2 regions of the Bacillus sp. UNCCL81 genome follow, and region 1 is predicted to be linked to the other one. Evidence: riboswitches for the same ligand, from Rfam matches in the RefSeq annotation. Region 1 holds a riboswitch; the other holds the start of a gene.

What was found. A riboswitch is a leader RNA that binds a small molecule or an ion and turns the genes downstream of it on or off. The one in region 1 is predicted to bind S-adenosylmethionine.
Region 2: another riboswitch for S-adenosylmethionine. It lies ahead of BM319_RS08845 (trans-sulfuration enzyme family protein); the one in region 1 lies ahead of mmuP (S-methylmethionine permease).

What each region holds. Positions count from the first base shown of each region.
Region 1 covers NZ_FOMF01000007.1:110,472-121,711, forward strand. Annotated here, with positions in the region: gene BM319_RS16195 (DUF2935 domain-containing protein) at 1-545, opposite strand, end outside; gene BM319_RS16200 (DoxX family protein) at 890-1,264, opposite strand; SAM riboswitch class I at 1,741-1,844, shown strand; gene mmuP (S-methylmethionine permease) at 1,927-3,336, shown strand; gene mmuM (homocysteine S-methyltransferase) at 3,311-4,267, shown strand; gene BM319_RS16215 (arylamine N-acetyltransferase family protein) at 4,427-5,203, opposite strand; gene BM319_RS16220 (GNAT family N-acetyltransferase) at 5,318-5,734, opposite strand; gene BM319_RS16225 (hypothetical protein) at 5,934-6,113, shown strand; gene BM319_RS16230 (AraC family transcriptional regulator) at 6,137-7,009, opposite strand; gene BM319_RS16235 (multidrug efflux MFS transporter) at 7,137-8,348, opposite strand; gene BM319_RS16240 (TetR/AcrR family transcriptional regulator) at 8,653-9,228, shown strand; gene BM319_RS16245 (MBL fold metallo-hydrolase) at 9,348-10,088, shown strand; gene BM319_RS16250 (amino acid permease) at 10,141-11,240, opposite strand, start outside.
Region 2 covers NZ_FOMF01000003.1:632,744-654,681, forward strand. Annotated here, with positions in the region: gene BM319_RS08815 (L,D-transpeptidase family protein) at 72-968, opposite strand; gene BM319_RS08820 (glycoside hydrolase family 13 protein) at 1,447-3,075, shown strand; gene BM319_RS08825 (ABC transporter ATP-binding protein) at 3,458-5,194, shown strand; gene BM319_RS08830 (ABC transporter ATP-binding protein) at 5,194-6,981, shown strand; gene BM319_RS08835 (YcxB family protein) at 7,685-8,212, shown strand; gene BM319_RS08840 (ATP-dependent DNA helicase) at 8,336-10,609, shown strand; SAM riboswitch class I at 10,689-10,792, shown strand; gene BM319_RS08845 (trans-sulfuration enzyme family protein) at 10,874-12,043, shown strand; gene BM319_RS08850 (trans-sulfuration enzyme family protein) at 12,049-13,215, shown strand; gene BM319_RS08855 (hypothetical protein) at 13,398-13,820, opposite strand; gene BM319_RS08860 (NAD(P)/FAD-dependent oxidoreductase) at 14,193-15,647, shown strand; gene BM319_RS08865 (class I SAM-dependent methyltransferase) at 15,807-16,583, shown strand; gene BM319_RS08870 (sugar O-acetyltransferase) at 16,703-17,245, shown strand; gene BM319_RS08875 (cysteine hydrolase family protein) at 17,289-17,825, shown strand; gene BM319_RS08880 (hypothetical protein) at 17,926-18,396, shown strand; gene BM319_RS08885 (VOC family protein) at 18,525-18,947, shown strand; gene BM319_RS08890 (DUF554 domain-containing protein) at 19,083-19,766, opposite strand; gene BM319_RS08895 (MerR family transcriptional regulator) at 19,855-20,667, opposite strand; gene BM319_RS08900 (histidine phosphatase family protein) at 20,950-21,498, shown strand; gene BM319_RS08905 (hypothetical protein) at 21,706-21,903, shown strand.

The DNA of each region.
Region 1 (11,240 bases):
TGGTAGAGAAGTTGATCAAAATCATGGCTAAATTCCCTCGCTTGATCTACTAGTTTTCTTTCTGATGGATCTAATAAATGTCCGATAAATTTTGCATGGTCTGCCATAATTCTTAAAAAGAAAACATTTTCCTGAATAATTGCAGCAGGTAGCGGTTGGAGTTGACCATTATTTAATTCAGTCAACCGATTTGCAAAATAAGCCGCTTCCCTACTAGTATGATCAACTAATAAAGGAAAGTTATTTCCAGTTATTTTACAAGTAAGGAGTAAGTTAAGGATTTTCCGCTTATAGGCCCAAATCATCGAAGCAGCTTGATGAACCTCACTATTAAACTGTTTAATTTGCTGAGGATCCGTTTGAAGCGAAAATGATTGGGCTTTATTTCCTATTGCTTCAAAAACTTGATAAAATTGATCTGCTTCTTGTATTAACTCAGTATCATCACAATTAAAGCCTAATTTAAGAAATAGTGAATGCTCTTTCATAATCCTTGACCAAAACATAATCTCATCTAAAGAACGTGCTATAAATGCATCCGACAATCGGACCCCTCCTAACATAATTCATTTCACTTTCTAATATATTGATGAAAAAATGAATTATTACTGATACATCTTTCTTAAGTAGATTAGCTATTAGATTACTAAAAAAATATAAAAAAGCATTACCTCAATAGAAGTAATGCTAAAATATTTATTTGAAAACTAGAACTTTTTCACCAGCTTTTGCTGCAAATAAAGCAGCACTTGCTTCCGCCAGTCCGGCGCAGATAATTACGATATCATACAATATTAAAATCGCTCCTTTTTACATATAAGATTGATTTAAATACTGTAATCGTTATTCTGTCGTCGCCTTATTAATCCCTGTATGAATAGATTGCAAATTAATTAAACCCTGGGAAACTTGAGAGATCAGAATAATTAATCCATAAAAGTACAAACGCAATAATACCTAATAATAATATTGTAAAAGTTTGTTTAAACGAATCCTTCACACGGATATGTGATATTATTCCACCAATTGCCACAACTCCTAATAACAAACCACTCGCTGGAACCCAACTTTCTTCCCAAAATCCAATAATCAATCCAACTGCTCCAACCAATTCTACTAATCCAGTAATTACTCTGAACCATTGTGCTAATTTCAAGTGATTAAAACTTTCAACACTCGTTTTTGAACCAAAAAGTTTAGCCAACCCAGCAATTAAAAACATAAGAGCTAATAAAATTTGCAAGATAATTGATAAAATATCCATTTTTTATCACCCCTTTACTAATATATATGCAATTGAAAAAAGCACATATTACTACAAAAGTAACTATTCAATCTAAAATTTGGATTAGATTGTTTATTAAAATCAGTAATAAGGGGTAGAGGTTTCTTAATTAGTTTTCTTATCTTTCTTTTTGTTAAAGTAGATTGTTGATTTTCTTACTCGACTTAAATGGCAGATTGTTTAAAGATAAATCCATAAAAATGACTTTGAATTTAAATAAATGAATTTTAAATATCTCTCAATATAAATCGTGAAATTTGGTTAAAACCATCATGTATTCAATTCTTATATAGAATAGTGGATATTTAGTTAAAAAAACATATTCTGTACCACAAGTATTTGTTTTTTGGTATAGCGAGTCATATTAAAGCATTTTACAGCAAGTATTTTTTTGAAAATACTGAAATATCTTGACACTTTTTAAGTGAATTGATATTGTTATTAAAAATATATATTTCTTATCCAGAGAGGTGGAGGGACTGGCCCTATGATACCTCAGCAACAGGTCTATTAAGATACTGTGCTAATTCCAGCGGGTGAAACTCCTGATAGATAAGACCACTCATTTTATTTGTCAGTAGCGCACTCTTTTTTAGAGTGCGTTTTTGTTTTCTCTGGATAGTATCAAAAGGAGATTAAAAATGGAAAACATCGATAGGCAAGAATTTCAAAGGAAAATGCAAGCGCGTCATTTAGTCATGCTATCACTTGGAGGGGTTATTGGAACTGGCTTATTCTTAAGTTCGGGTTACACGATTCAACAAGCTGGTCCATTTGGTACAATTCTATCCTATCTGATTGGTGCGCTAGTGGTTTATCTAGTCATGTTATGTTTAGGGGAGCTTTCCGTACATATGCCTGAAACGGGCGCATTTCATAGTTATGCAGCTAAATACATTGGACCGGGTACAGGATATACAATAGCCTGGTTATACTGGTTAACTTGGACTGTTGCTTTAGGTTCTGAATTTACAGCCGCAGGATTACTTATGGAGCGTTGGTTTCCATCGATTAATGTTTGGGTATGGAGTGCTCTTTTTGCCATTATGATCTTTGTATTAAACGTCCTTACGGTTAAGTTTTTCGCTGAAACTGAATTTTGGTTTTCATCGATAAAGGTTATAGCAATTGTGATCTTTATTATTTTAGGAGTAGCGGCAATGCTCGGGTTTCTTCCAATGACTCATTCAAAAACAGCCCCATTTTTTTCTAATTTAACAAGTGCAGGTTTATTTCCTAATGGTGCTACAGCCATTATAATGACCATGCTTGCGGTTAATTTTGCTTTTTCAGGAACAGAATTAATAGGCATTGCAGCCGGTGAAACAGCCAACCCGGAAAAAACGATACCGAAGGCCATTCGTACTACCCTGTGGAGATTGATTATCTTTTTTATAGGAACAATTATTGTTTTATCTGCTTTATTACCTATGTCGGATGCAGGGATATTAAAAAGCCCCTTTGTTGCTGTTCTAGAACGAATTGGGGTGCCCTATTCAGCCGACATAATGAATTTTGTTATCCTAACAGCCATTCTTTCTGCGGCAAACTCAGGTCTTTATGCCTCTTCTAGAATGCTTTGGTCACTTGCAAATAAGAATACAATATCACCGATTTTTGGAAAAATGACAAAGAAGGGTGTTCCAATCAATGCTGTTATTTTCTCAATGGTGGGTGGAGGTTTGGCGTTGCTCTCTAGTATTATAGCTCCAGATACTGTCTATATCGCACTAGTTTCAATTTCTGGTTTAGCCGTGGTTGTTGTTTGGATGAGTATTAGTGTTTCACAGTTCTTATTTCGCAGACAATTTTTAAAAGAAGGAAATTCTGAAAAGGATTTGATCTATCGTACACCATTATATCCATTGGTACCAATTTCTTCTTTTATCCTTTGCCTGGCTTCATGTATTGGAATTGCATTTGATCCAACACAGAGAATTGCGTTATATTGCGGCATACCGTTTATTTTGCTTTGCTATGGAAGTTATTATCTATCAAAATATCTTAAGAACAGGGGCGTAAATTATGTCGAACAAAATCAATCCAATTGAAGCTATTTTATCAGAATATTCCATAATGATTCTTGACGGAGCATTAGCTACAGAATTGGAGGCACATGGATGTAATTTGGACGATCCCCTTTGGTCGGCACGCGTGTTATTAGAAAATCCCGAACTAATTTACCGAGTTCATTCAGACTATTTTCGTGCAGGAGCAGACTGTGCCATAACAGCAAGCTATCAAGCTACTATTAATGGTTTTTCCGCACGTGGAATACAAGAACAGGAAGCTTTGGAGTTAATCAGGAAAACTGTGCTACTTGCAAGAAGAGCAAGAGATGATTTTTGGAAGGAGAACAAGCAAAAGAATAGGCCTAAGCCATTGGTTGCTGCGTCAGTTGGACCGTATGGTGCTTACCTTGCGGATGGCTCAGAGTATATAGGCAACTATGGTGTATCAGATAAAACATTAGAAGACTTTCATCGTTCTAGAATATCAGCTTTGATTGAAGCTGGTGCAGATCTATTAGCATTCGAAACAATCCCTTCATTGCATGAAGCAATAGTTTTAGATAGATTATTGCGTGAGTTCCCAGAAACATATGCGTGGCTATCCTTTTCTTTAAAAAATGAAAAAGAGATTAGTGAAGGTACGAAGCTTGCTGAGTGTGCAAGAGTTTTTGAAAAAAGTGAGCAAATTGTGGCAATAGGCATCAATTGTGCACCAGTAACTGTTGTAACTGGTGCCATCCAGGAATTGAGAGAAAATACGAAAAAGCCAATTCTTGTTTATCCCAACTCTGGTGAAACTTATAACCCGGAAACAAAAACATGGCATGGGCATGAACAGTGTGGCACCTTGGGTATACAATCTGAAGAATGGTACCAATTAGGTGCACGTTTAATAGGTGGATGCTGCAGAACGACACCTCAACAAATTAAGGATATATCGAAAAAATGGCGCCATTCAGAGGTTTTCTAATTGCATAAAGCAAAGTAATAATTGAGGTTGATTACTTAATAAGCAAAATGATAGAACATTAAATTTTCATAGGCAATAGAATGATTAGAAGAAACTTATTAACAATTTTTACAAATAATTGTTAATAAGTTTACTTTTGTATAGTAAATCTATTTTTTATTAGAGTCCAAAATGTTGCTTTGCCAATTCCTTATATCTCATTTCATCAATATCCTCTTTCGTTACTACACCGTTAATCCATTGTGTAAAAGAAGTATTCGTTAAAGTTTTATTCCCCTCATTTGTCAGTTGAGTCATTAAAGGGTTTTTATTAAATGGGGATTCCTCGTGCTCAGCAATAATTGTTTGAATCTCATTAAATTCGGACACATCCGAAATGACATCGCATGAATCAAATGCATATCCAATTCTCCAAACGGGATCTTTATGTTTTAGTTTTAACATCAATACATAATCCCCGAATTCTGTGCCTTCTTTTTTAATTCGAAAATCTCCATTACTAGAAGTAATCATCTCACCGGAAAAGGGAACTGCTTTTAAAGGAAGATTGGCTCCAAATCCCGTATCAATTAAATATGATTCTTTATTTTGTGTTAATAGGATTGTCACATGTGTTCTTCCAAAAGTCGGATATTTTTGAGCTATATTGTCATAAACAACCCCTCTAACTAACCTCACGTTAAACCCATTTTCAAGAAGAAATAAATACAGTAATGAATTCAATTCATAGCAGAGACCACCTTCGTTTTTTACTAATAATTTACTAATTAAATTTTCTCGGTTGATCTCATTCGTTTTATTTCCTATAATACAAAGATTTTCAAAAGGTATATTTTTAGCTGTTTTTTCAAGAATGTCATTTAAATTATTAAAGTTAATCACTTCATTATTACGTAATCCGATTCTTTTTCGAAACAATAAATTAAGTTCGCTCATTAACGATTCCTCCTGTCACATCAAACTTTTAATTAATCATACCATTTAAGTTTATAAGCGAAAAAAAATAAGCTGCAAAAGCAACTTCATGCCGTCAAAAATTTAGATTGTCTCTTATAATCTTTTTTCAAAATAATATTGATTATACCCTTTTGGATGATTCTCAATTATTCCAAACACTTTAAAACCATGCTTTTTATAAAATTTTGGAGCTTGAAAACTAAAAGAATCTACTTTAATAAGGCGACATCCATTTTCGATTGCAAATTCTTCCATTTGATTGATTAGCTGACTACCAAAACCTTCATGTCTATATTCCTCTGACACCCATAAGAAGTCGATAGATAAATGGTGCCAATACATCCTTCCTGTAATTCCACCTACTATTTCCTCTTGATCATTTCGAACGACAAAGCTTATATTTTCCGACGGTGCTTTCCTCTCATCAGGAAGGTTTTTAGTATTAAATTCAATTAATTTCTTTCTAATATAATCACTCTCCTCTTGTACCCATTGTTTTACTATTTTCATTTTTATTTCTCCTACTTTTATATTCGACTTATAGCATTTCTTAATTAATAGTACATTCTCTAAATAACGCTATTTTCCTTTTAATATCATTCTTAACCAAGAAACTAACTGAATAAGTTATAAATAAAAAAACCTTCAATAATAAGAAGGTTTTAATTTAAATCTTATGGTATAATTTTCCAAAAGGAGTGAAATCAATATGGATAACGTGCTTCTTCCTCTATTTTCAATCCTACCGATTTTGTTTTACTTAGCACCTTTTGTTTTTATGGTTTGGTTTCTATTAAAATTCCTAAAAATTCAACAAGAGAAAAATCAAATTCTTAAAAATATTTCAGATAAACTGGATCACTTAAATAACAATCATTCAGAAACCTGAAAGAGCATATGTCTCTTTCTTTTTTATTTTTTAGAGACTGGTATCCATATTTCGCTCTTAAAAGTTGGTGATGTAATATCTTTCTGTTCATTCCACAATATTTCGGGACCTTCTACTTGATGGTAATCAGAAGATGGAAACCATTCTGAATAAATTCGTCCCCACACTTCTTGCAATGCATCTGGAAATTTTCCAATCGCTTCGAAAACTGCCCATGTAGACGCAGAAACTTCAAGTTGAATGAATTCATTTGGACAGTCTTTTGTAGTGGCAACACCAATATAATGATCAAGCTCTCCTTTTTCTTCCATTCTACCTTCAGAAAAATTTGTTGATGCACTTATTATGCCATTCGGTTCAACATTGGAGAGTTCTTTTAGTTTCGTTATTTTTTCCATCGTTAAAGTTTTCCACATCGATGCAATTTCCGGATTAACTCCATTAAAAATAATCGGAACCCTCTTTTTTATCCCTACAATTCGAAATGCTTCTTTTTCTTCAATATGATAGTTCATTTCAGTTCCCCCTTTAATTGATAATTGGAAGGTCATTCGTGGAAATGCTTTTAGCGAATTGCCGTTATTTCTAGCTTCTGACGGAGTAATTCCATGCAAGTTTTGAAAGGCTCTCGTAAAAGAATCCGGAGAATTGTATCCGTATTTTAATGCAATATCAATTATTTTCTTGTTATGATCTTTCAGTTCAAATGCTGCAACGGTAAGACGGCGGCGACGTATATACTCTGAAAGAGAAATTCCTGCAAGAAACGAAAACATTCTTTTAAAATGATACTCAGAACAAAAAGCCCGTCTAGAAAGCTCTTTATAGTCGATCTCACTTGTCAGATTTTCTTCAATATATATTAGTGCATCATTCATATTTTTTAACAAATCCATTTTATAACCTCCTTCATCAATAGAATAACAGGAACGAAATTAGCCAACCCGACATTTCTTGCTAAATAATGTAGGGTATTATTATTAAAGGGAGCCACATTAAGTAGCTCCCAAAAATTATAGCTTTTTACATCGATAATTTAAAATCTTCTTTTACATTCAATTTCTTATTAACTTTAACATAAACCAAAATAGCATTAAGTAGCAATAATGCACTTGTAACAAAAAATACGTATTTCACACCTAAATATGCTCCAATTTGCCCACCTAAAATGGAACCGACAAATACGCCTAAATATCCAGCTGACATATTAAATCCAAATACTCGACCGGTAATGGCATCTGGTGTAATTCGCTTAACTAATGTATTAACAGACGGGGTTAAGCCCGCCGTTGCTAAACCTAAAATAAATCGGAGTCCCATCAATTCCCAAGCGTTTTTTACAAATGCTTGAGGAATAACCATTAGACCTGAAACAATCAGTGCAACGAATATAACTTTATGTGGACCAATTCGGTCTGAAATTTTACCTAATCTCGGAGCAGCAATAATGCTTGCCAATCCTGATGCTGAAAATGCCATACCCGCTAACAATGCAACATGTGTAGAATGAGCCGATAGCTGAGAAATGTAAACAGTAATAACTGGTTCAATCGAATAAAGCGCTATTGTTAAAACAAAAAAAGTAATGAACATTGTGATCATTAAGCTTTTATCCGGAATAATACTCCATATTTCCTTAAACTTAAGCACTTTTTTATCTTGGCGAGTAAATGATTCTTTTACAAATAATGCAGTTGTAATAAACGCAACCATCATGAGTCCACCTGTTAAAAAAAACACATTTTGTAAACCTACAGTCTCTCCAATATAACCTCCAACCATCGGACCAAGTAATGAACCTGCTATACTTGCAGTTGAAAGTGTACCTAATGCCGATCCCGCATGCTCTTTATCTGTTTGCGTTGCGATTAAAGTTGTACAAGCTGTACCGTAACCGGTAATGACACCTTGTAAAAGTCTTAAACCAATTAAAATATAGACATTATGTGCGAAACCCATACAAAAAATAATAATTGACATACCAAGGCTTGCTCTTAGCAGCATTGGTTTTCGTCCAAACTTATCCGCTGCCAAACCCCAAATAGGAGAAAAAATAGCTGAAATAATAAAAGTTACCCCAAAAGCAATCCCTGAAAATTGACTAATTAATGCAGAATTATGAACACCAAGTTTATCAATATATAGGGGTAATACTGGACCAAGTTGGCTCATCCCAATACTTGTTACAAACATTCCAAACCAACAAACAATTAAATTCCTTTTCCACAATAACATCATTTCCCCCTCCTTTTTGATAAAAATAAAATCAATATAAAAAGTCTCGAAAATGAGACAAATAAAAAATAACAATAAGTTTTAATATACACATAACACTAAACTATATTTTATAGTTTGTAAATTATATTATATAGTTTACTAATTATCATCAGAAGTGTTAAACTATTTTCAGTAATATAGTCTCTCTTTAAAAATACGTTGTATTTAGGTATTGTATCTTTAAGGACATAAGTTGATTGGCAGTGGAAATCAGCTTATTCTATAAAAACAATTTATCTAAACATGAGACGGGAGCAAAAAAATGGTTCAAAAAAGAAATTTAACAAAAGAAAAAATTATTGAAGTGGCTTTTTCATTGGCTAATGAAATCGGACTTAATCAAGTTACTTTTCCAAAAATTGCAGAGAAGCTGGATATTAAATATCCATCTTTATATAACCATTTTGCGAATATGGACGATTTAAAATTGAAAATGACGATTTCACTTTTAAATAAATTAAATTCAACTTTAATGCAACGATTAGTCGGTAAAAGTGGTGAACAAGCGATTAGAGAAATTGCTTATGTATACCGTGATTTTGCATTTGATAATCGAACTGGTTATGGACTTTTTATGAATATCCCGAGTACGGAAAATGATGATGTTAAACGACTTGCTAGGGAAACAACTGGAATTATTCATCAAATACTAAAGTTTTATATTACGGACCCTACTTTATTAATTCATCAAGGCCGAGCATTAAGAAGCATTTTACACGGATTTGTCTCGATGAATTTCCTTGGATATTTCCAACATCCTGTAAATGTAGATGACAGCTTTGACGTTATGATTGATGACTTTATTTCTTCTGTTTCAAAAACTCAAAAAGTAGAATAAGTTTGTAGCAACAAAAAATGTGAACACTAAACTAGGCAACTTTCTTTAGATGTCTAGTTTAGTGCTCACATAAGACAAAGGGAGGTGTGGTAAAGGCAATAAATGCTTTTACCATCTAAATGAAGATAGCAAAAGGTATTGAAACAATTGAATTAGAAATGAACTTTACTGGACAGTTAAATATTATTCATCCAACATTACTTTGGGATGAACAAGAAGTAATCTTAGTAGATACAGGAATGCCAGGGCAAACTGGAGAAATTCGTGGAGCGATAGAAAAAGCGGGATTGGAGTTTAACAAGCTGTCTAAAATTATTCTTACACATCAAGACATTGATCATATTGGGAGCCTTGCTGAGCTTTTAAAAACTGCTGATCAAGAACTTGAAGTGCTATCACATAAAGAAGACAAGCCATATATTGAAGGTGATAAAGCTTTAATTAAAGTAAATCCAGAACGAATTGCAAAAATGATCGAAACTGTCCCTGAAGAAATAGGAAAAAAAATAAAAGCAATCTATGATACACCACTAAATGCTAAAGTTAATACAACTTTATCTGACGAAGAAGTTTTACCATATGCTGGTGGAATCACTGTGATCTTTACACCTGGACATACTCCTGGTCACATTTGTTTATATCATCAAAAAAGCAAGACATTAATTGCAGGTGATGCTGTTGTTGCAGCTGATGGTGTAATTATGGGTCCAAATCCAAATGCTACACCTGATATGGAAACGGCTCTATTGTCCATTAAAAAATTAACAAAATATGATATTGAAACAATCATTTGTTACCATGGCGGAGTTGTAAATGAAAATGTAAATGAACAGCTTTTAGCATTGGCTAACAATAATTAATATACTGTAATCAATTTGGGCACCAAATAAGGTGCCCTTTTTTGTGTGTTTATTAAGCTTGTTTTTTACCATTTATAAATGAACATAAAATTAATACAATTAACATTCCTAAACATACAAAAATACTTAACCTGTTCTGTTCACTGAATGCAAATGCTACACAACTTACACCTAAAGCAATTACTGTAAATGATGTTATATATGGAAATCCCCATACTTTAAAGTGTGGCATCTTAGTATAAGTTTTACGAAGCTTTAATTGTGCTAAACAAATGCTGATCCATACTAATGATACCGTAAATCCCGGAATCGCCATTAAATATCCGAATACGCGATCTGGAGAAAAATAAGCTACAAAAGTGCCCCCAATTAAAATAATTGCACTTACAATAACCGTATAAACTGGTACACCATTTTTAGAAATTTTTGCAAAAGCTTTTGGAGCTTCACCTTCAGTTGCTAATGAATACATCATACGTGTACAACCATAAATCCCTGAATTTGCAGCTGATAAAACCGCCGTAATTAGAACAAAGTTCATAATATGAGCTGAACCTTGAAAACCTACTGTTGATAAAACTTGAACAAATGGACTTTCCTGATTGCCAATTTCATTCCATGGAATTAATCCGCAAATAATCAGAATTGGAAGCGTGTAGAATAAAACAATTCTCCAAATTACTCCTTTTATAACTTTTGGTATTACTTTTTCTGCGTCCTTTGTTTCTGTTAAAGTCAATCCAATTAGCTCTGAACCACCATAAGAAAAGATGACGATTAATAAAGCAGAAAATACTCCTGACCAACCGTGTGGGAAAAATCCCTTATGCTGAACATAATTTTGTACATAACCGCTATGATCACTTGGAATAATTCCAAATAAAATTCCAGCGCCTAACGCAATAAATAAAACAATCATTGTAATTTTAATTCCTGCAAACCAGAATTCTATTTCACCATATCGTTTCACATTCATAAAATTAACAGCGACAATAAAAATTGCACTAATAAAACTTAAAGACCATAACGACATTGAAGGAAACCAATATTGTAGAAAGCTACCAGCTGCGATTACTTCAATAACACAAACAACTAACCACATAAAACAGTACAACCAACCAATTACGAAAGAAACTCTTGTACCAAATGCTT
Region 2 (21,938 bases), on a different contig from region 1:
GCAGTCCACCTTAATCACAAAAAAAATAAGGGTTCCATTAAAAGTTAGACTTTTGGATACCCTCTAATAGTTTAATATTTTAATTTTTGAACCCCATTTAATTGACTATCGAATCTGTCCTCACCATTTGTTTTTACATTTTTCTTTAATGTAAGTGTATAAAAATAAGCCGATACTAACTCGCGGTTTTTTTCTTGGAGTTTGTCTAATAATAATTTTTTTGTACCAGCACCAACAACTCCATCACTAGTTAAGCCATTATCTAGTTGGAATGCTCTCACTGCCTGATCTGTGCCTTTAGCAAAATAGCCATCGACCCCGTTTGTAGAATATCCTAATTTAGTTAATGAATCCTGCAGCCATTCAACCTCTGAACCTACACTTCCAAGTTGTAAACTAGTCGGAATATCCGTTGGTTTTGTTACTACTACAGTTCCTGAATCATCATCAAATAAATGATTTGCGACGGCGATGTCTTGGAACGATTGGTTAGATGAAGTGATTAAAACAGTAGCACCTTTTTGAACTCGATCATATAACCATTCTACTTCTTCATCATACATTCGTACACAGCCGTGACTAGCATAAGTTCCAATAGAACTTGGATTATTATTTCCGTGGATTGCATAGGTTGTACCCCATGTCCCTCTAGCATTTAAACCTAACCACCTATTACCAAGTGGATTCCTCGGATCACCCCCAGGAATATTCTCTTTATAATAAGGCCGATTTACAATTTTAACGACGATTTTAAATTTGCCTTCAGGAGTTAGATCCTGACTCTTACCGGTAGCAACTTTAAAAACTTTTACCAATTTACCATTCTCATAAAAAGCTAATCTATTAATCGATTTATTAATAATGATAAATTGCGAAACAGGTTTTGTTTCTGCCGCGAAAGACTGAACAAAAGAAGTGCTTAAAAATAAAAGCAGTACTAAGAAAAAAATAAAACAGCGCTTTAACAAAGTTTTCCCCCCAACAATATTTAGAAAATGCGTAGCCTTATATAGTATGAAGGGAATGCTTGTCCTATCAATTTTAAATTTGAAATAAAGAAAAAATAGTTAATTGGAATACTGGATAAGGTCTAAAAATGGATCTATAAGTCTTTTAGATTTTCAAATAAGTTATAGGTTGAGATTAGTTTAATGGTAGGAACGGATATACTTTATTCATTTAAATCGTTGAAGAAAAATGTAAATGTTTGCATTAATGACCAATCTTGTTAAAATAGAAAATGTAAGCGGTTTAAAAGAATTTTGAATATACATTTACTAAGAATAGGACACTTTATATTATAAAATTGTGCACACGATTGCACGATTTTAAATTGGTTTAAATGTTTTGGAATTTCACGTACCGAATTATGTAGATTGAAGAAATAAAAAGCAAATAAATTTTTTGAGTTTTTAAGATTTATACATAATCTAGGAGGCAATTAAAATGGAGAAAAAATGGTGGCATAATAGTGTAGTTTATCAAATATATCCTAGAAGTTTTATGGATAGTAATGCTGATGGAATCGGTGATTTAAAAGGAATAATTGAAAAGCTTGATTATTTAAAGCTTTTAGGAATAGATGTTATATGGTTGAGTCCTGTATATAAATCTCCTAATGATGATAATGGTTACGACATTAGTGATTATTGTGACATTATGGAAGAGTTCGGGACGATGAATGATATGGATGAATTAATTTCTGAAGCGAATCGTCGAGAGATTAAAATCGTAATGGATTTAGTTGTGAACCATACATCTGATGAACATCCGTGGTTCATTGAATCTCGAAAGAGCAAAGATAACCCATATCGAGACTATTATGTTTGGAGAGATCCTGTGAATGGAAGTAAACCAAATGACCTTCCTTCTGTTTTCAGCGGCAGTGCATGGGAATATGATGAACAAACTGGACAATACTTTTTGCATTTATTTAGTAAAAGGCAGCCAGATTTAAACTGGGAGAATCCAAAAGTCCACGAAGAAGTATATAATATGATGAACTTTTGGCTTGATAAAGGAATTGGTGGATTCCGAATGGATGTAATAGATTTAATTGGAAAGATTCCAGATCAAGAGATTACGGCAAACGGTCCTAAGTTACATGAATTCTTGAAAGAAATGAATAAAAAGACTTTTGGAAATCATGATGTGCTAACTGTTGGTGAAACTTGGGGAGCAACTCCAGAAATTGCAAAGCTATATTCGGATCCTGCTCGAAATGAATTAAGTATGATTTTTCAATTTGAGCATATCGGTCTTGATCAACAAGAAGGTAAAGAAAAATGGGATTTAAAGCCATTGAATTTGTTAGAGCTAAAAGAAGTTTTTAATAAGTGGCAAACTCAGCTTGATGGAAAGGCTTGGAATAGCTTGTTCTGGAACAATCATGATTTACCACGAATTGTTTCTAGATGGGGTAATGATAAAGAATATCGGATTGAAAGTGCAAAAATGCTTGCTACAATCCTTCATTTAATGCAAGGTACACCTTATATTTATCAAGGTGAAGAAATTGGAATGACAAATATTCGATTTGAAAGCATTGATGAATATGACGATATTGAAACGAAAAATATGTATAATGACCGTATTTCAAAAGGTTACAAGCACGAAGACATAATGGAATCGATTTATACAAAAGGTAGAGACAATGCACGTACTCCAATGCAATGGAATGGAGAAAAGCATGGAGGTTTTACAAAAGGAAACCCTTGGTTAACAGTAAATCCGAATTTTACTAAAATAAATGTTGAACAATCGATAAATGATTCAGATTCAATTTTTCATCATTATCGTCAATTGATCCAATTGCGAAAAGAAAATCCTGCAATTGTTTATGGTTCATTTGAAATGCTTGCTGAAAAGGATGAAAAAGTATTTGCATATGAAAGACAGTATAATGGTGAAAAATTCTTAGTAGTAGCTAACTTTACAAATGAGGAAACAAACTTTAGTTATAGTAATAACTATAATGAAGTAAGTATAATTTTAAGTAATTATAAAGATTCAAGTGTAACGGGTGTGAATAATAGCTTAAGACCGTATGAAGCAATTGTTTATAAAATTAAATAATTAAATTTATTAAAAATAGTTTGACATTTTGAAGTCCACTCGTATATGATAAGAATATCAAATAAGAAGGAGGTAGGTTAACATGATGATTGTAAGAAAATTAAGCTGTGAAGCATCACAAAATTTCATAATGATTATGAACCCTATCTCTACGCAGGACGGACCACGTTGAAATTTAGATTTCAATTGACGATTTAGCCATGGGTTTATATTTCCCATGGCTTTTTTGTGCCAAAAATGAACGATTCATAACTGTTTGTTTTTGGGCGAAACGTTTCTTTATGGCCATGGGGTATGGAAAATATTCCCATGGTCTTTTTATTGTCAAAAAAAGTGGAGGGTTGCGTAGAGTTAGGTTAATTGATACAAGGGAGGTATAATTTTGTCTCGAATTTTAAAATATGTCTTTAGGCATAAGCTTTCATTTATTATTGGTTCAATTTCAATGGTTTTAGTTATAGGTGTGGATCATTTAATTCCTTATTTACAAATGATTCTAATCGATGATGGTATTACGAAAGGAAAATCATCAGTAGTTCTTCCGGTTATCGGTGGAATTATAGGTGTAACAATTATCAAATCAATTTTTGGTTATGTAAAAGAATATTTATATGACTTAGTAAGTTCAAAGGTACATGAGGATATAAAAAATGATATGTTCAAGCATATTCAAAGTTTTGAATTTAAGTATTTCGACTCGATGAATACGGGTGAATTACTATCGAGAATTAATGAAGATGTGGAAAATATCTGGCAAACAATTGCGTTTGGACTAAGATTGTTTGTTGAAAATATAATTTATTTTACTGTCAGTACAGTTATCTTATTTGTAATTAATTGGCAGTTGGCACTAATTTGTTTAGCAATCATGATCCCAATTGGATATATGGGGACGCGTTTAAATCGCTTACTTAATAAAGGTTACGGTAAAATAAGTGACCATACAGCTGAAATCAATACAACAGCTCAACAAAATATTGCGGGTGTAAGATTGGTTAAAGCATTTGCTAGAGAAAAGCATGAGACGTTGAAATTTTTGAAAATGAATCGTGGATATTATGATTTAAATATGTCTCAAGCTAAAATAATGCGTAAATATTTTCCTAATATTGAATTTTTAACAAATATTGCGCTTGTTGCAATGATTATTATCGGTGGATATTTCGTTTTACAACAAAGTATGACGCTAGGTGAACTAGTAGCATTCAGTGGATATATTTGGAACTTAATTTGGCCGATGAGAATGCTAGGCTGGTTAACAGATGTACTTTCTAAAAACCAAGCTTCTGCGAAGAAGATTTTTGAAATTTTAGATCGTAAAACAGCAATTGAAAACAAAGAAGGTGCATATACACCTAATCTAGTTGACGGTTCAGTGGAATATAAAAATGTAAGCTTCAAATATAATGATGAAATTGTCTTAAAAGATCTTAATCTATATATTCCAAGTGGTAGTAAAGTAGCGATTATGGGAACGACAGGTGCTGGGAAATCTTCAATTCTTCATCTGATTGGTCGCTCATACGATGTGGCCAAAGGGGAAGTTCTAGTAGATGGCGTTAATGTTAAAGATTTTAATCTAACATCTTTACGTCAAAATATGTCTCTCGTTTCTCAGGATACTTTCCTTTTCTCAGATACGATTGAAAATAATATTAAACTAGGAAACCCAGAAGCTACAATGGATGAAATCCGTGAAGCTTGCCGTATTGCTTGTTGTTTAGACTTTATTGATGAGCTAGAAGAAGGATTCAGCACGGAAATTGGTGAACGAGGTATTGGTTTATCTGGTGGCCAAAAACAACGTATATCAATTGCCCGCGCATTATTAAGAAATGCTCCTATCTTAATTTTAGATGATGCAACTTCTGCATTAGATATGGAAACGGAGTATGAATTATTACACAATTTAAATAAACGTTTCTCACATAGTACAACATTTATCATTGCACACCGTATTTCAGCTGTAAAAAATGCCGATGTAATTTTATTCGTTGAAAATGGGGAAATAGTTGAAAAAGGAAATCATAAACAATTACTTGATAAAAAGGGAAGATACTTTGAAGTCTACGAAGAACAATTCAAAGATTTTGAAACAGTAGAAAGCGGGGTGGTCTAATGGCACAAAATACGATAAATCGTGATGAAGACCAACTAAATCGGAGTAAAACCGAGCTTATTCTTAGGCTCGGGACTTATTTAAAGCCTTATAAATTAAAAACATTTAGCGTTATTTGTTTAATGTTATTTGTAATGGTAATCGGGATATTAAATCCATATTTACTAAAGGTAGCGATCGATACAAATATTAAAAATCACGATGTAAAAGGGCTCATAATGATTGGAGTTGTACTATTAGCACTAAATTTCTTAGCAATGATTGCCTCAAAAATACGTTGGACGATGATTAGCTCTGTTACGAATAATATTTTAGTAAATATTCGTCATGAGCTTTATACACATATTCAAAAACTATCATTTACGTTTTTTGATAATCGACCAGTAGGTAAAATTTTGGCTCGTGTAATGGGTGATATTAGTGCTCTCCAAAATTTATTCAACCAAAGTATTCAAACGTTAATTCCAGAATTACTAAGCTTAGTTTGCGTTACAGTCGTAATGTTTATTTTAAATGTTAAACTTGCAATCGCATCAGTATCAATTCTGCCATTTTTAGCAGTTGCCATGTTTTATATTGAAACACGTGCACGTAAAAGATGGGATGATTATAGAAAGAAACGTTCAAATTTAATTGCGTTTATACATGAAGATTTTTCAGGAATAAAAGTAGTTCAATCTTTTGCGAAAGAAAAAGATAAAGAAAAAGACTTCAAAGAAAAGGTTTCTGAATTAATGGGCTCATTCATGAGAGCAGTAAAAATGAATGACTTCTTCTGGCCATTAGTTGAGCTTTCTTGGGGTGTTGGTACTGTAATTGTATTTTATGTTGGATATAAGCTTGTAACTAGTCAAGATATCGAAGTTGGAACATTAATCGCATTTTCAATGTATATTGGCATGTTCTGGCGTCCAATTATGAACTTATCAAACTTTTATAATACATTAATATCAAACTTCTCGGCAGCTGATCGTATTTTTGACATTATGGATATTGATCCAGAAATTATTAGTGAAGAAAATGCACCTCCAATTGGACGTATTAATGGTGAAGTTCAATTTAGAAATGTGACTTTTGGTTATGATGAAAACTCTACAGTCTTAAAAAATGTGAATTTCACAATAAATCCTGGTGAAAAAATTGCATTGGTAGGTGCAACTGGAGCAGGGAAAACAACAATTGTTTCACTTTTAAGTCGATTCTATGATCCTTTAAAAGGTGAAATCTTAGTAGATGGGAACGATATTAAAAAAGTAGATTTAGAATCTTTTAGAAGTCAAATGGGAATAATGCTACAAGATACATTCCTATTCTCAACATCGATTATGGAAAATATTCGATACGGTAAATTAAACGCTACAGATGAAGAAGTAATTGCTGCAGCTAAAGCAGTCCATGCTCATGACTTTATTATTAAAATGGAGAATGGATATGATACAGATGTAAACGAGAGGGGATCAAGACTTTCATTAGGTCAAAGACAATTAATCTCTTTTGCTCGTGCTCTACTAGCTGATCCTAGAATATTGATATTAGATGAAGCTACTTCGAATATCGATACACATACAGAGAAGCTTGTTCAAAATGGAATTGAAAAGCTATTAGAAGGTCGTACATCATTTGTCATTGCCCACCGATTATCAACAATCCGTGACTGCGACAAAATTATGGTTATCGGAAACGGAAATGTCGAGGAAAGCGGTACACATGAAGAGTTACTAGGATTAAAAGGACATTATTATAAGCTATACATGGCGCAATATAGCTTCATTAATGATGGAGCATAATTGAACTGTTTTAATTAGATTGGGGCTGTCTCAAAAGTCAGGTTAACTGACATATGAGCGGCCCATTTTTATTGGGAAATGTACTACTCTGTTAGGGTATTTCAACAGAGTTTTTCATTTGCAGTTGATCTAATCGATTATTATAAGAAATTTTTGTAGATTCTTATCAAGTTTTTATTTGATAGAAGGCATATTTGCAAGTTTTCCATTTAAATGATCTGCTTTTGTCTGTTTTTTAGAAAGGAATACCTTAACTGGTATGGGTACTTTTATATTTTAATTGCGTTTTTTAGGATTTTAATTGCAGTTTTGTAAAATTTAATTGCGATTCTCAAATTTTAATTGCAGTTTCGCTAAATTTAATTGCGATTCTCTTAATTTAATTGCAGTCCACAATTTTAATTGCGATTCTCTTAATTTAATTGCAGTCCACCGATCAATTGCAATATCTCATAAATTATTTGCAGCGCCGAGCCTATATCACTATTCTTTTTGATTTACAGTTAGGACATCCTTTTTTATGCCAAAAATTTAAAATTAGAACTTTGGAAATGAATTATTACGAATTCTTAATATAAGAATTAATTCTATGAATCTTGAAAAATCAACTTAACATAAGTACATAAAATAACTTTATTTTCTGTTTTTTTCTAATGTTAAAATAATAGTGATTAAAATATTTTTGCGAAATTGGAGGTCAAGTATGAAACTTAATTATGAAATTAATTTGGATGATTATATTGAATTTAATTTACATCATTTAAAACATTCTAAAACTGTTCAAAAGTCGTTAATTAATCAACGAATTGCTGTGAGTTTAATCTATTTAGTAATACCATTTTTAATTTCCTTTTTTTTCAAGCAACCGCTTTTTGGTTATTTACTTGCCTTTTCGATAGCAGCCATTCTTTGGTTCGTTTATTTTCCAAAGTATTTCTACCGTTCCTCTAAAAACAAAATGATTAAGCATTTAACTGAAAAGAACGATCAATCGTTATTCGGCGAACATTCTCTAAAGGTTGATGAGAATGGAATGAAAGAAATTACAAAATCAAGTGTTCATGAAATAAAGTGGGATGATATAGTTGAAATAAAAGGAACGAAGAATTACTTTTATATTTACTTTACAAGTATGCAAGCCATTGTAGTTCCGCTAGAAGCAATAAAGGATGACATGGAGAGATTATTACAATTCTACAGAAAATATAATATTCAAGTTTTATATTGCTAGTTGAATATTGCATTCTGATCTTTAAAAGTTCAAGTTATTTTAACTTGAACTTTTTTATTGGTACTTTTCATTCTTAATCAAGAAAGAGGATTATGATAAAATGTAATAAAGGAGGGTACTCACTTGGAGAATTGTATAAAGGTTTCAGTTCGAACGCTAGTTGAGTATGCTCATACAGCGGGAAGTATCAATTTAACTTATAAAAGTTCGGTTTCTTTAATTGAAGGAACAAAGGCGCATCAAAAAATCCAAAGAGAATATGGTGAACAGGATGTAAAAGAACGACCTATATCCGGCACTATAAAATTGGATCAATTGGCGTTTCAGATAGAAGGCCGTTGTGATGGATTATTACTGAAGGATGATCAATATATAATAGAAGAAATTAAATCAACAATGAAGGATTTAAATGAAATAAATGAAAATTCATATCCTGTTCATTGGGCTCAAGCAAAAGTTTATGGATATTTTATTTGTGAAGAACTACAGCTTGAAAAGATTACACTTAGACTTACATATATTAATATTTTAACTGAGCAAAAAATAAGCTTCGATCTTTTGTTTACAAAGGATGAATTAACAAATTACTTATACAAAATGCTAGAAATTTATTATCCTTTTGCAAAATGGAAATACGATCATATTGAGTTAAGGAATCAGACCATAAAAGAATTAAATTTTCCCTTTCCTTCTTTCAGAAAAGGACAAAGAAAGTTAGCAGGTGCGGTATATCAAACGATTCAAGAAGGTAATAATTTATTTGCTGTTGCACCAACTGGAATAGGAAAAACGGTATCAACTATTTTTCCAACTGTTAAAAGTATTGGTGAGGATCGTATCAATCGGATGTTTTACTTAACTTCTAAGACAATAACTAGGACTGTTGCTGAAGAAGCATTTAAGCGCATGACAGATCAAGGACTTTGTATAAAGTGTACGACGATTACAGCAAAAGATAAAATCTGTTTTAAAGAAGAGACGATGTGTCAAAAGGATTATTGTGAATTTGCCAATGGTTATTATGACAGAATTAATGATGCTGTTCTTGATATTCTTTCATCCGAAAAAGCACTAACTAGGGAGAAAATAGAAGAATATGCACGAAAACATACAGTCTGTCCATTTGAATACTCATTAGATTTATTAAATTCTTCAGATGCTATTATTTGCGATGTAAATTATATTTTCGATCCTAGAGTATCGTTAAAGCGATTATTTGATGAGCATAAACGAAGTACAGTTTTATTAATTGATGAAGCTCATAATCTTGTTGATCGCTCAAGAGAAATGTATTCTGCGAGTCTATTCAAATCTAAATTTTTAGAGTTGAAAAATCGATATAAAAATTTAAAAGATGAACTTTATGCCATAATAAATGAAATAAATAAGCGTTTTATTGAATTAAGAAAGAAATGGAAGGACGTTGTAACCCCAGTTTCAAAGGAAATAGATGGGGATTTACTAGAACTTCTACATACATTCAATGAAATCGTAGAAATAAAATTACCGGAAATGGACGAGGACGAAAATAAACAACTTTTGCTTGATACTTATTTTGAGTCACTCAACTTCGTCAAAATCGCAGAGTTTTTTGATGAAAATTACGTATGCTACTATGAACTATATAAAAGTGAAGTTCATTTAAAGCTATTTTGCCTTGACCCATCTAAAGTTGTAAATGACGTAATAAAAAGATTTCGCTCAACAATTTACTTTTCAGCTACTTTAACCCCAATACAATATTTTCAAGATATGCTTGGTGATCAAAGTCGCGATTATACAATTTCAATCGATTCTCCTTTTCATAAGGAGCAATTGGAGGTAACAATTGACCCTCTATCAACGCGGTATCAAGATCGTGAAAGAAATTTAGAAAGATTAATTGATTCGGTATATAAAGAAATTACGAAAAGAAAAGGTAATTATTTAGTTTTTTATCCATCCTATCAATATTTAATTCAAAGTGTTGATTTATTTAAAGAGAAATACCCTACTATAAAAACAATCGTTCAAGAAAATGGTATGACTGAAATTGAACGAGAGGAATTCCTTTTACAATTTGATAGTCTAAATGAAGAAACGCTAGTTGGCTTTGCGGTATTAGGCGGTATATTCTCTGAAGGGATCGATTTAAAGGGTGATCGTTTAAACGGAGTCGTAGTAATTGGTGTAGGATTGCCGCAGATTTGTTTAGAAAGAAATATTTTAAAGGAGCATTTTAATTCGGTTGGAAAAAATGGGTATTATTATGCATATGTCTTTCCAGGTATGAATAAAGTAATGCAAGCGGGTGGAAGAGTGATACGATCTGAATCAGATGAAGGGACTTTATTACTAATTGATGACCGATATAAGAGTTCACTTTATCAAAGTTTATTACCTGAAGAATGGAAGTAAGAGTTAATAATTAAATAATTCAAAAAAAACAATTGATAATTATCAGAGTTTTTAATATACTTATCAATATAATTAAATAATCTTATCAAGAGCGGTGGAGGGACTGGCCCGACGAAACCCGGCAACTCTAGTAAAAACTAGAAAGTGCTAAATCCTGCAGGTGAAAAACCTGGAAGATAAGAGCGATATGTATATTTTGCGGACATAACCACTTCTTATTTTTTAGGAAGTGGTTTTTTATTTGACTAAAATGGGGGATTTATAATGACTAACACAAAAGAGGCTTTAAACACGAATAAAAAATCAATTGAAACGGTAGCTGTTCATGGAAGCAAAGGTTATGATCCATTAACTGGTGCGATTAGTTATCCAATTTATCAATCTGCTACTTTTAAGCATGCAGGTCTTCATCAATCGACTGGATATGATTATGCAAGATTACAAAATCCAACTCGTGAAGAAGTTGAAAATACTGTTGCAAAATTAGAAAGTGCAAATTATGGTGTTGCATTTTCAACAGGAAATGCAGCCGTTACTGCAGTATTAAGCTTATTTAAAAAAGGTGACCACCTAATTGTTTCAGATGATTTATACGGTGGTACATATCGTTTATTCGAAGAAATTTATTCGCCATATGGACTTGAGCATAATTTTGTAGATACGACTGAAATTGAAAATATTCTTGATGCACTTAAACCGAACACAAAAGGAATTTTTATTGAAACACCATCAAATCCAATGATGAAAGTAACTGATTTAAAAAGAGTAGTTGAGCTTGCAAAAGAACGAGATATAATTGTGATCGTTGATAATACATTTTTAACACCTTATTTCTTTAGACCAATTGAATTAGGTGCAGATGTTGTTGTTCATAGTGGAACAAAATATTTAGGTGGCCATAATGATACACTTGCTGGTTTTGTCGTAACAAATTCTGAATATACGAATGAACGAATTCGTTATTATCAAAAATCAACAGGAGCAACATTAGCTCCATTTGACTCTTGGTTGATCTTAAGAGGAATTAAAACATTACATTTACGTATGGAATACAGTCAAAAAAATGCAATTGTACTTGCGAAATTTTTAGAAAATCATCCGAATGTTACTGAAGTGTTTTATGTAGGGTTACCAACGCATAAAGGGTATTCAATTATTAAAGAACAAGCAACTGGATTTGGTGCAATGATTTCATTTAAAGTGAAAGATTTAAGTTTGGTTGAACAAGTATTAGGAAGTGTAAAAGTTATTACATTCGCAGAAAGCTTAGGTGGAGTTGAATCATTAATTACGTACCCACATACGCAAACTCATTCAGAAATGCCAGAGGAATTTAAAAGAAAGCTTGGTCTAGATGACCATACACTTCGTTTATCTGTTGGTATTGAACATATTGATGATTTATTAAATGACTTAGAAAATGCATTGGGGTGATGAGGATGCAATTTGGAACGAAATTAATTCATAATGGAAATGAAATAGATCAGGCAACAGGCGCATTAAGTATTCCGATTTATCAAACTTCAACATTTCATCAATTTGATATAGAGAATTTTGGTAAGTACGACTATGCAAGAAGTGGAAACCCAACAAGAGAAGCATTAGAAAATACAATTGCAAAGTTAGAAAATGGTGTTCGCGGTTTTGCATTTTCATCAGGGATGGCTGCAATCTCATCTGTATTGTCTTTGTTCTCAGCTGGAGATCATATTGTCATTTGTGAAGATGTATATGGAGGAACATTTAGAATCGCGACTAAAGTATTAAATCGTTTCGGAATCGATTTTACATTTGTAGACGCTTCTAATTTACAAGAGATTAAAGCCGGAATAAAGCCAAATACAAAAGGACTTTATTTAGAAACACCGTCTAATCCTCTTTTGAAAATTACTGATTTGAGTAGTGCAATCAAGATAGCAAAAGAAAATGACATCCTTGTCATTGTAGATAATAGTTTTTTATCACCATATTTACAAAGACCTTTAGATTTAGGAGCTGATATTGTCGTTCATAGTGCAACAAAATTTATTGCAGGCCATAGCGACGTAATCGGAGGGCTAGCGGTCGTAAATTCGGAAGAACTTGCAAATGATTTATACACAATCCAAAATTCATTCGGGGCAATTTTAGGTCCACAAGACTGTTGGTTAACATTAAGAGGATTAAAGACATTAAAAGTTCGTATGGATGCATATGAACAAACTGCATCAAAATTAGCAAATTGGCTTTTAGAACAAGAAGAAGTTGAGGATGTTTATTACCCAGGACTAAAAGATCACCCTGGTCACGATATACATTTTGAGCAGGCTACTGGAGGAGGAGCAGTCCTTTCATTTACACTAAAAACGATTGAACAAACGACAAGTTTCCTACAATCAGTCGAAAACGTTGCAGTTGCCGTTTCATTAGGTGGAGTTGAGACAATTGTTTCATATCCTGTGAAGATGTCCCATGCTGCAATACCGCTCGATGTTCGTGAAAGATTAGGCGTAAAAGATACATTAATAAGAGTGTCAGTTGGTTTAGAAGATATTGAAGACTTGATTGCAAGCTTTAAAAAAGCATTAAATGCAGGGGTAAGAGAAAAACAAGAAGTGCAGGAATAGGGAAACCGGATAATTAAAAAAGAGAATCTGTCTTAGAAACACGAACAAATTAAACTCTATATTAAAAATCCCACAATGGAATTTCTGTGGGATTTATTTATTTTATATTTTTTAATTTTGCGCTATTGATGATGCGTAAATTAGATGTAAACTTTTTAAGTAATATAAAGATTTTTAGTTGACTATGAAATGAATATTTCCCCGTCACCAATTTCCTCTTGAATTACCTCAGCTGCACCTATAAGTGCCAAAGCGTTTCCAACTAATTGAATTGAATCAGAAAGCACGATTTTTCTTTGTAATTCAAGTAAATTTTTCTTATCTGAAGTGAACAATTGCTTAGAAACGTAAAAAGCAACGGATAACTGACCAGCTGTGCCAATCCACATGCCTGATATGATATCTCTTTTCCCTTGAAAGATTGAATCTTTGTCAATTGAATATAATTTTGATAATGTAATCGTTTCATATAATTGTGCAACTGCCTTAACCCACGATGCAGCAACAATTTGTTTTTCAAGACTTGCTTGTAAACCGTCATCTTCTATAGTAGTTATTTGATTTTGGTCTTTCCCTTCCTTTTCCTTGATATTTTCTTCTAGCATCTTTTCCATCTCCAATATAAAATATCTGTTATTTATATAACTATTCAACTTAGTGTGATTGTGATTCTATCTAATAGGATATTTTCGTATTACAATAATTAACTTTTCGTTAAATTAGGATGGAATCAACTAAATAATCTGATGTCTAATTAATTAATATTCAAGTTTGAATTGTCTAAAATTGGATAAAAAAAGCTAATTGACATATGGTTAATTGTAATGAAAAGGTTTCACTATGTTTATAAACGAATATTTTTTAAAAATAATACAAAAAATGTTCGTGTTTTTGCTTGAAACGCATTCATATTGATGGTATTCTATTTTAGGTTGATCAAATGATATAAATTAAACCTTATTTGGAGGTATATATAGATGTATGATGTTATCGTTGTTGGAGCAGGACCTGCTGGAATATTTACTTGTTATGAATTAACTTTAAAAATGCCTAATGCTAAAGTACTACTTGTTGATAAAGGACATGATATATTCGCAAGACATTGCCCGATTTTACAAAAGAAAATTGAAAAATGTCCGCCTGCTGCAGGTAAAAAAGAATTTTCAGGTTGCTTACCAGCTTGCTCAATTACAAATGGTTTTGGTGGTGCTGGAGCATATTCAGATGGAAAATTTAATATTACAAGCGAATTTGGTGGATGGATGACAGATTACTTATCAGATTCACAAGTAGTTGAATTAATCAAATACGTTGATGAAATTAATTTAGAACATGGTGCGACTGAATCGATTACTGATCCCTTAACAGAAGAAGTTAGAGATATTGAACGTCGTGGTTACGCAGCTGGACTTAAATTATTACGCGCACAAGTTCGTCATTTAGGAACTGAGCAAAATTTAGAAATTCTAAAAAGCATTTACGAGTATTTAAAAACGAAAATCGATATGAAGTATAAAACTGAAGTAGAGGACTTAATAACTGAAAAGGTTGAAGGTACTCATATCATAAAGGGAATTAAATTAAAAAAAGGTGAAGAATTACATGCTAAGAAAGTTGTAATTGTGCCTGGTCGTGATGGCTCAAAATGGCTAACTGATGTTATGAAAAAACGTCGTTTAAAAATGTCAACAAATCAAGTTGATATTGGTGTTCGTGTTGAGACTTCAAACGTAGTAATGGAAGAGATTAACAAGCACTTATACGAAGGTAAATTCGTCTTTAATACTAGCGTGGGTACAAAAGTCAGAACATTCTGTAGTAATCCATCTGGACACGTAGTAGTTGAAAATCATTCAGGAATTATGACTGCTAATGGTCACGCTTATAAAGACCCTAAACTAGGTAGTCCAAATACAAACTTTGCCTTATTAGTATCGCATCAATTCGCAGAACCATTTGATAAACCAAATGAATATGCGCACGAGGTTTCACGCCTTGCAAACATGCTTTCACACGGTGGAGTAATCGTACAAAAATACGGAGATATTTTAAAAGGTCGCCGTTCAACTGAAAAGCGTATTAAAGAAGGCTTTTTAGAACCAACTTTAAAAGAAGCAGTACCAGGAGATTTAGGATTAGTTTTACCATATAATACAATGAAAAGTTTAATTGAAATGGTAGAAGCATTAAATCATGTAACTCCAGGTATCGCTGCAGAACATACACTTTTCTACGGCGTAGAAGCAAAATTCTACTCAGCACGACCAAAGCTAAATGTACACTTTGAAAGTGAAATCTCTGGATTATATCTAGGTGGAGATGGAGCAGGAGTTACTCGTGGCTTAGCTCAAGCAAGTGCTTGTGGTGTATGGATTGCGCGTGATATCATTACAAAAATCGGAAGTAAAGAAAAAGAATTAGTTACTATTTAATACTTTATTTAACAAACCTCTATTGCATTGTTATAGCATTAGAGGTTTGTTTTGTTAGACTAAACATTTAATTAATTATTTTAGTATTTGGCTTAAAAAAGAATTAACGTGACTTTTTTGAAAAGGTATAATTTAACTAAAAACTAAAAGGTTTGTGATATCTTGCAATTAAAAACTAAATATAAAACTTGGATTCGTATCTATAAACTGCTTATATTTCTAGTGATTTCACTCATCTTTCTTTCTGTAACAATATTACCTGTTAATACATATGTACGAATTCTATCAGGAATTTTAGCTGTGCCATTTCTATATATAACACTTATACTTTCTTATTCTATATACCAATTCGCATCCATTGGAGGGAATTATCAGTCAAAAATTCATGACTTAATTGTGTCCAAAGTAAAGTGGGATGGAGACGGAACACTTTTAGATATTGGTACGGGCAGCGGTTCGCTGATCATTAAACTCGCAAAGGCTTTTCCTACATCAGTATTAACTGGAATTGACTATTGGGGGGGAAATTGGGAGTATTCAAAAGCACAATGCCAGCAAAATGCAGAAATAGAAGGTGTTTCTCATCAGATTCATTTTGTGAAAGCAAGTGCTTCAGAACTCCCTTTTAATGAGAATGAATTTGATGTCATTGTAAGCTGTCTTACTTTCCATGAAGTAAAAGATCGAAGCAATAAAACTGATGTAATAAAAGAGGCATTAAGAGTGTTAAAACCTGGAGGGGAATTCGTCTTTTTAGATTTATTTATGGATGAAAAAATATTTGGAGATGAAAAGGAGCAGCTCTTAAACGATTTAAAGAAATATGGTGTATCTGAATTGAACAGATCTAAACTTGATAAAGAAATGAAATTGCCAAAAATTTTATTGAACAAAAAAGTATTAGGAAATGCAGTGATTTTGAGTGGAAGGAAATAATAATGAAATCACTATAAAACAAATAGTTGGATGAATGATTTTGGCTGTGAAAGAAGGTTTAGTAGATTATTGATCGAAGTGATTTATAAAATAACTACATATAAGTTAGGAGTCTTAACATGGAAGATAAAGAGAAAATTTATTATAAGCGTGGTACAGAAGAATTAAAAATGAAAAATATACGTGCCCATAAGCTTGTTCAAGAGTTTAATAATATAAATGTGGAATCGTTCGAAAGAAAAGAAGAAATATTGAAAGAGCTGTTTGGTACAGTAGGGGAAAATCCAAGTATTGAGCATAATTTTCATTGTGATTTAGGGGATAACATTCATGTGGGAGATCATTTCTATGCAGGTTATAATTGTACAATCTTAGATATGGCAGAAGTGAAAATAGGAAATAACTGTATGATTGGTCCGAATGTAGGAATCTATACAGCTGGCCATTCGATTCAACCAAAGGATCGAAATAAGAGCGGGTATGCGATTCCAATCCATATTGGAGACAATGTGTGGATTGGAGGGAGTTGTACTATTTTACCAGGCATTACGATTGGAGATAACTCAATTGTAGCTGCAGGTTCTGTCGTTACGAAAGATGTACCTTCTAATAGTGTAGTGGCCGGTAACCCTGCGAAAATTATTAAAAGTATAGAAAATTAAATGAAATTATAAACTTAATAAAAATATAAATGAGGTAGATAAAATGGATAATTGTGCAGATGTTTTAATCGTGATCGATTTACAAAATGGTGTATGTTACAGCGGTGAGCATTTATTTGAATTGCAAAATTTAATTAGTAAAGTAAATAAAAGAATCTCATTATATAGAGAATTAAGTAAACCAATTATTTTTGTTCAGCATTGTGATGAAGAATTAGTACATGGAGAAGAACTTTGGGCTATTAATGCTAATCTAGATGTTCGAGAACAAGATTTTTTCATCAATAAAATACATGCAAATTCTTTTTTTAAAACAAACTTAAAAAATCTTTTAGATCAATTAGCTGTACAAAAAATAGAATTTTGCGGTGCTCAAACTGAATACTGTATGGATGCTACAATTAAATTTGCGCATGGATTGGGTTACGAAAACTTCATGGTAAACGGAGCAACTTCTACATTAAATAATCCATTTATGTCTGCAAAAGAAACAATTGATTTTTATGAAAAAATGTGGAACCATCGATTTTTAACTTTTATAGAAAATGATCTCAAAAGGGATACTTTAGCAAAAAATTAACTACTCCACATTAAAGAGGTAGATGAGAAATACTCTCTAGGACTATTTAAAAATCTAGTGAATATAATTTAGTAGATTTGAATAGAAGTGGGGGATATAAATGAAAAGAGTTGCATTTTGCATCTTCTGTTTCTTTTTGTTGTTTTTATCGAATGTCTCAATCTCAAATGCAACATCGCGCTATTTAGATCAAATAGATAAGAATAATCGTAAGGAAGTTAATTATTATGTTAAGAAATCAACTGTGATTGTCGAACAAAAAGAATTTAGTTTAACAAATAAGGAAAAAAACACAAACGAAAATGTAGTGGCTATTGCTGCAAAATACGATACTGTAAGAGATCGTTTCTTTAAAACAGCGAATTATGATACGTATTTACTGGATGAAAAAACAGGAGAAATATTAGATCCTGGAAAATTTGTTTCATCGAAAATATATGATGAATTCATAAAACAACACAAAAATGATGGAGAAAATGATTTTAGATGGAAAAATTCATTAATCGTTTTGGCATTAATATTTATTACTATCATAATCATTCCAATTTTTGCTTCAAAATTAAATGATTAATTCGAAGGCTGTTTCGGCAGTCTTTTTATTATGCTAAATAGATGATTATTGAAGTATGAAGTTTATTAGATTGAAATTTAGATTAACTAGTAGTATTTTTATTAGAAAACAGGTTAGGAGATAAGAAGATGATCCAGTCAATCGTGCATATTGCATTAGTCGTAAAAGAGTATGATGAGGCTATTGAGTTTTATACGAAAAAACTTCATTTTAATTTAATTGAAGATACATATCAGCCTGAACAAGATAAGAGATGGGTAGTTGTAAGTCCACCTGGTTCATCAGGAACGACTATTCTACTTGCAAAGGCATCAAAACAAGAGCAAGAGCCATTCGTTGGCAATCAAGCTGGTGGGAGAGTTTTTTTATTTTTAGGAACAGATGATTTCTGGAGAGATTATGAGGAAATGAAATCAAAAGGAATTGAGTTTGTAAGAGAACCGAAAGTACAAGATTATGGAACGGTTGCAGTATTTAAGGATTTATACGGAAATCTATGGGACTTAATACAATTCAGTGACAATCATCCGCTTGCAAAAAGAATAAAATAAAAGTTTACTTGATATTAAAAATAAATTTGCCAATTAAATTTAACGTTTATTTGATGTTTACAGAATTAATAAAGTAATTAGAGGAACCTTCATTTTGACGAAGGTTCCCAAATTTTTTATTTAATTACACAAACATTATAAATGGAATAAATGCATAAATAAAAAGACAATAGGAGGAATCAATAATGAGGGTAGAAGATTTAAAGTATTACATTTCTTAATCCCCAATATACTTAGGCCTGACGCTATTATTAATATACCGCCTACAATCGTCACTTCATTTAGAAGATCAGTGCTTAAAGAATTCTTCATTAGTATGGCAATCAAATAGATGGATCCCTGCCATGTAAATAATGCAATTCCAGCAAAAATGATTCCAATCCCAAAAGTGGATGCTAAAACAATCGAAGTAATGCCATCCAACGTACCATTTGCAAGAAGGTATGTATAATCCCCTTTTAACGCTGCTTCTACTGGTCCTAAAATCGATAATGTTCCAATACAAAATAATAAAATAGCGGTTGATAATCCTTCAGCCAAATTACCTTTAGAATATTTATTAACTAAGCTATTAAATCTTGATTCTAACTTGAGTTTTTGTCCAATTAATCCGCCTATGGCCAGACTTACAATAAAAAGTACTGGATATTTGCTAGAAGGCAAATGTTGTACTAGTGAGTTGATCCCTAATCCTAAAGCTACTAATCCCATCGCCTGCATAAGGATTTCATGATATTCTTCTTTTATCCCTTTTTTAAAGATGCTTCCGATCAAGCTCCCGGCTATAATCATCAATGTGTTAAAAATCGTGCCAAACATAATTCGATTTCTCCTTTTATTAATAGTATATTAATAAAAAATAAACCCTCTAGTAACTAGAGGGTCAAGTAGGTTTTTATCATTTAGTTTACTCATAAGGTAATAAAATTTCCGTGACATGCTTTTCATTATCGTTAGTAAAGCCGTAATCAATAAGTGTAATTTCAAAGGAATCATCTAACAGTTTATAATTGTGTTTTTTCATATACGTCAATAATTTCTTATAATAATCAACAGCATCAATGTGAGTACCTTTAAATCGAACTCTCAAATAGTCTCTTGATGGAATAAGAATGGAAGTTGGTGGAATGTGATCTCCATCTTCAAGTATCATGAAAATACTGGAGTATTTATCAAAAACATTCTTTTTCAAATTTGATGCTGAGATTGAGATGCCAATTTTCCCTAAAAAAATTTCCTCATTAATCCCAAAACTGTTCCTTAGTTCTGTAATAGGTAATTCAATATCATCGCCTATAACATAGTCATGGCGTAAATAAGCTACATGCATTTCGGGAAGTGTTATTTCTGATATTACATCTAAAGGTGTACTAACAGCATCTTCAATTTGTAATAAACGGCGTGATATTTTCGTTTCAATAATCTCCAATTCATTCTTCTTTTTGGCAACTTCATCTTTTTGTTTTTTTAACATTTCAACAAGAGCATCAATTTCCCGATAATTAAAAAAATCAATCATTTCGTTTATTGGTAAATCAAGAGCCCTCAAATATTTAATCGAATTCAGCCTTTCAAACTGTTGAGTTGAATAATATCGATAGTTGGTCTTTTTATCGGTAAATTCTGGACGTAAGAGACCAATCTGATCATAATACCTAAGAGTCGCAATTTTAACTTGGAATAATTTTGATACTTCACCAATTGTAAAATACTCTTTCATTTCTTAAAAACTCCTCTATTTGCCATGAAAATGATATTCCTTATTATCAAATATCCTTTAATTTTAATAAGCTCCAAATTGTTAAATTTTGATAAATGTAATTACTTTCCGGAAAGATTGTTAATTTAAATAATACATTCAATTCAGATTGTCATCAATTAATAAAAAATGTTCAATATGTAGATCAGAAAATTCAATTATCAAAATTAGGACTTTAAATGATAATATAAGGAAATAGAGAGAAAATTTGTAAAATTAATCAATTAAGTAGGAGCAGATTACATGGAAAAAGAGATTTATCTAATTAGACACTGTGAAGCAGAAGGACAGCCATTTGAGGCGAATCTAACGAAGCGAGGTTCAAAACAAGCTAAGCAATTGAGTGATTTTTTCTCAAAGATAAAAGTTGACCAAATTATTTCAAGCCCTTTTTTACGAGCAATTCAATCAATCGAACCGACTAGTAATGAAAAGAATATAGACATTGATCTCGATGAGCGACTATCTGAACGTAAGCTAAGCTCAACTGATTTACCCGACTGGCTTGAAAAATTAGAAGCCACATTTGAAGATATGGAGTTGAAATTTGATGGTGGCGAATCAAGTCAAGAAGCTACTAATCGTGCAATAAGCGTAATAGATGAAATCATCAAAAGTGAAAATCAAATTACAATCATTGTAACTCATGGGAATTTGATGTCTTTAATAATAAAACAGTTTAACAAAGAATTTGGTTTTGAGAATTGGAAAAGTTTAAGTAATCCTGATATTTTTCTTTTGAAGTGTAAGGATAATGAGTTTGATTGTGAACGTTTGTGGGAAGTTGAATAAGAGAGTTGGTAAGAAAAAATATAATTCGCCTAAGCTAATAGATTATTAAAATTAGAGGTTCAGTTAGAGAAGATTGTTGAGTTTTTTATTGAACTAAATGGCAGATTAGTTACATAAGGAATGTTAAAAAAATGATACGCTTAGAGAATAAGGATTGATATAATTAACCTATAGAAAAAATTTCCAACTATTTTAGGGGAGATAATAATGGGATTATTATTTGATTTAACATTTAATATATTTGGTAGTATTGTATGTGGATGGCTGATAGTTCTTTCGATAATAAAGATACAAGAAGGTTTATCGGGGGCTAAATTTGAAAAACATCAAAAAAAGTATTTATACAAACGAGGAATATTACTAAGCATAGCAATAGGGCTAGTTTTTTATTTTACTGGATGGTAGTAATTCCTTATCCAACTAACGCATGCAATAGTTGA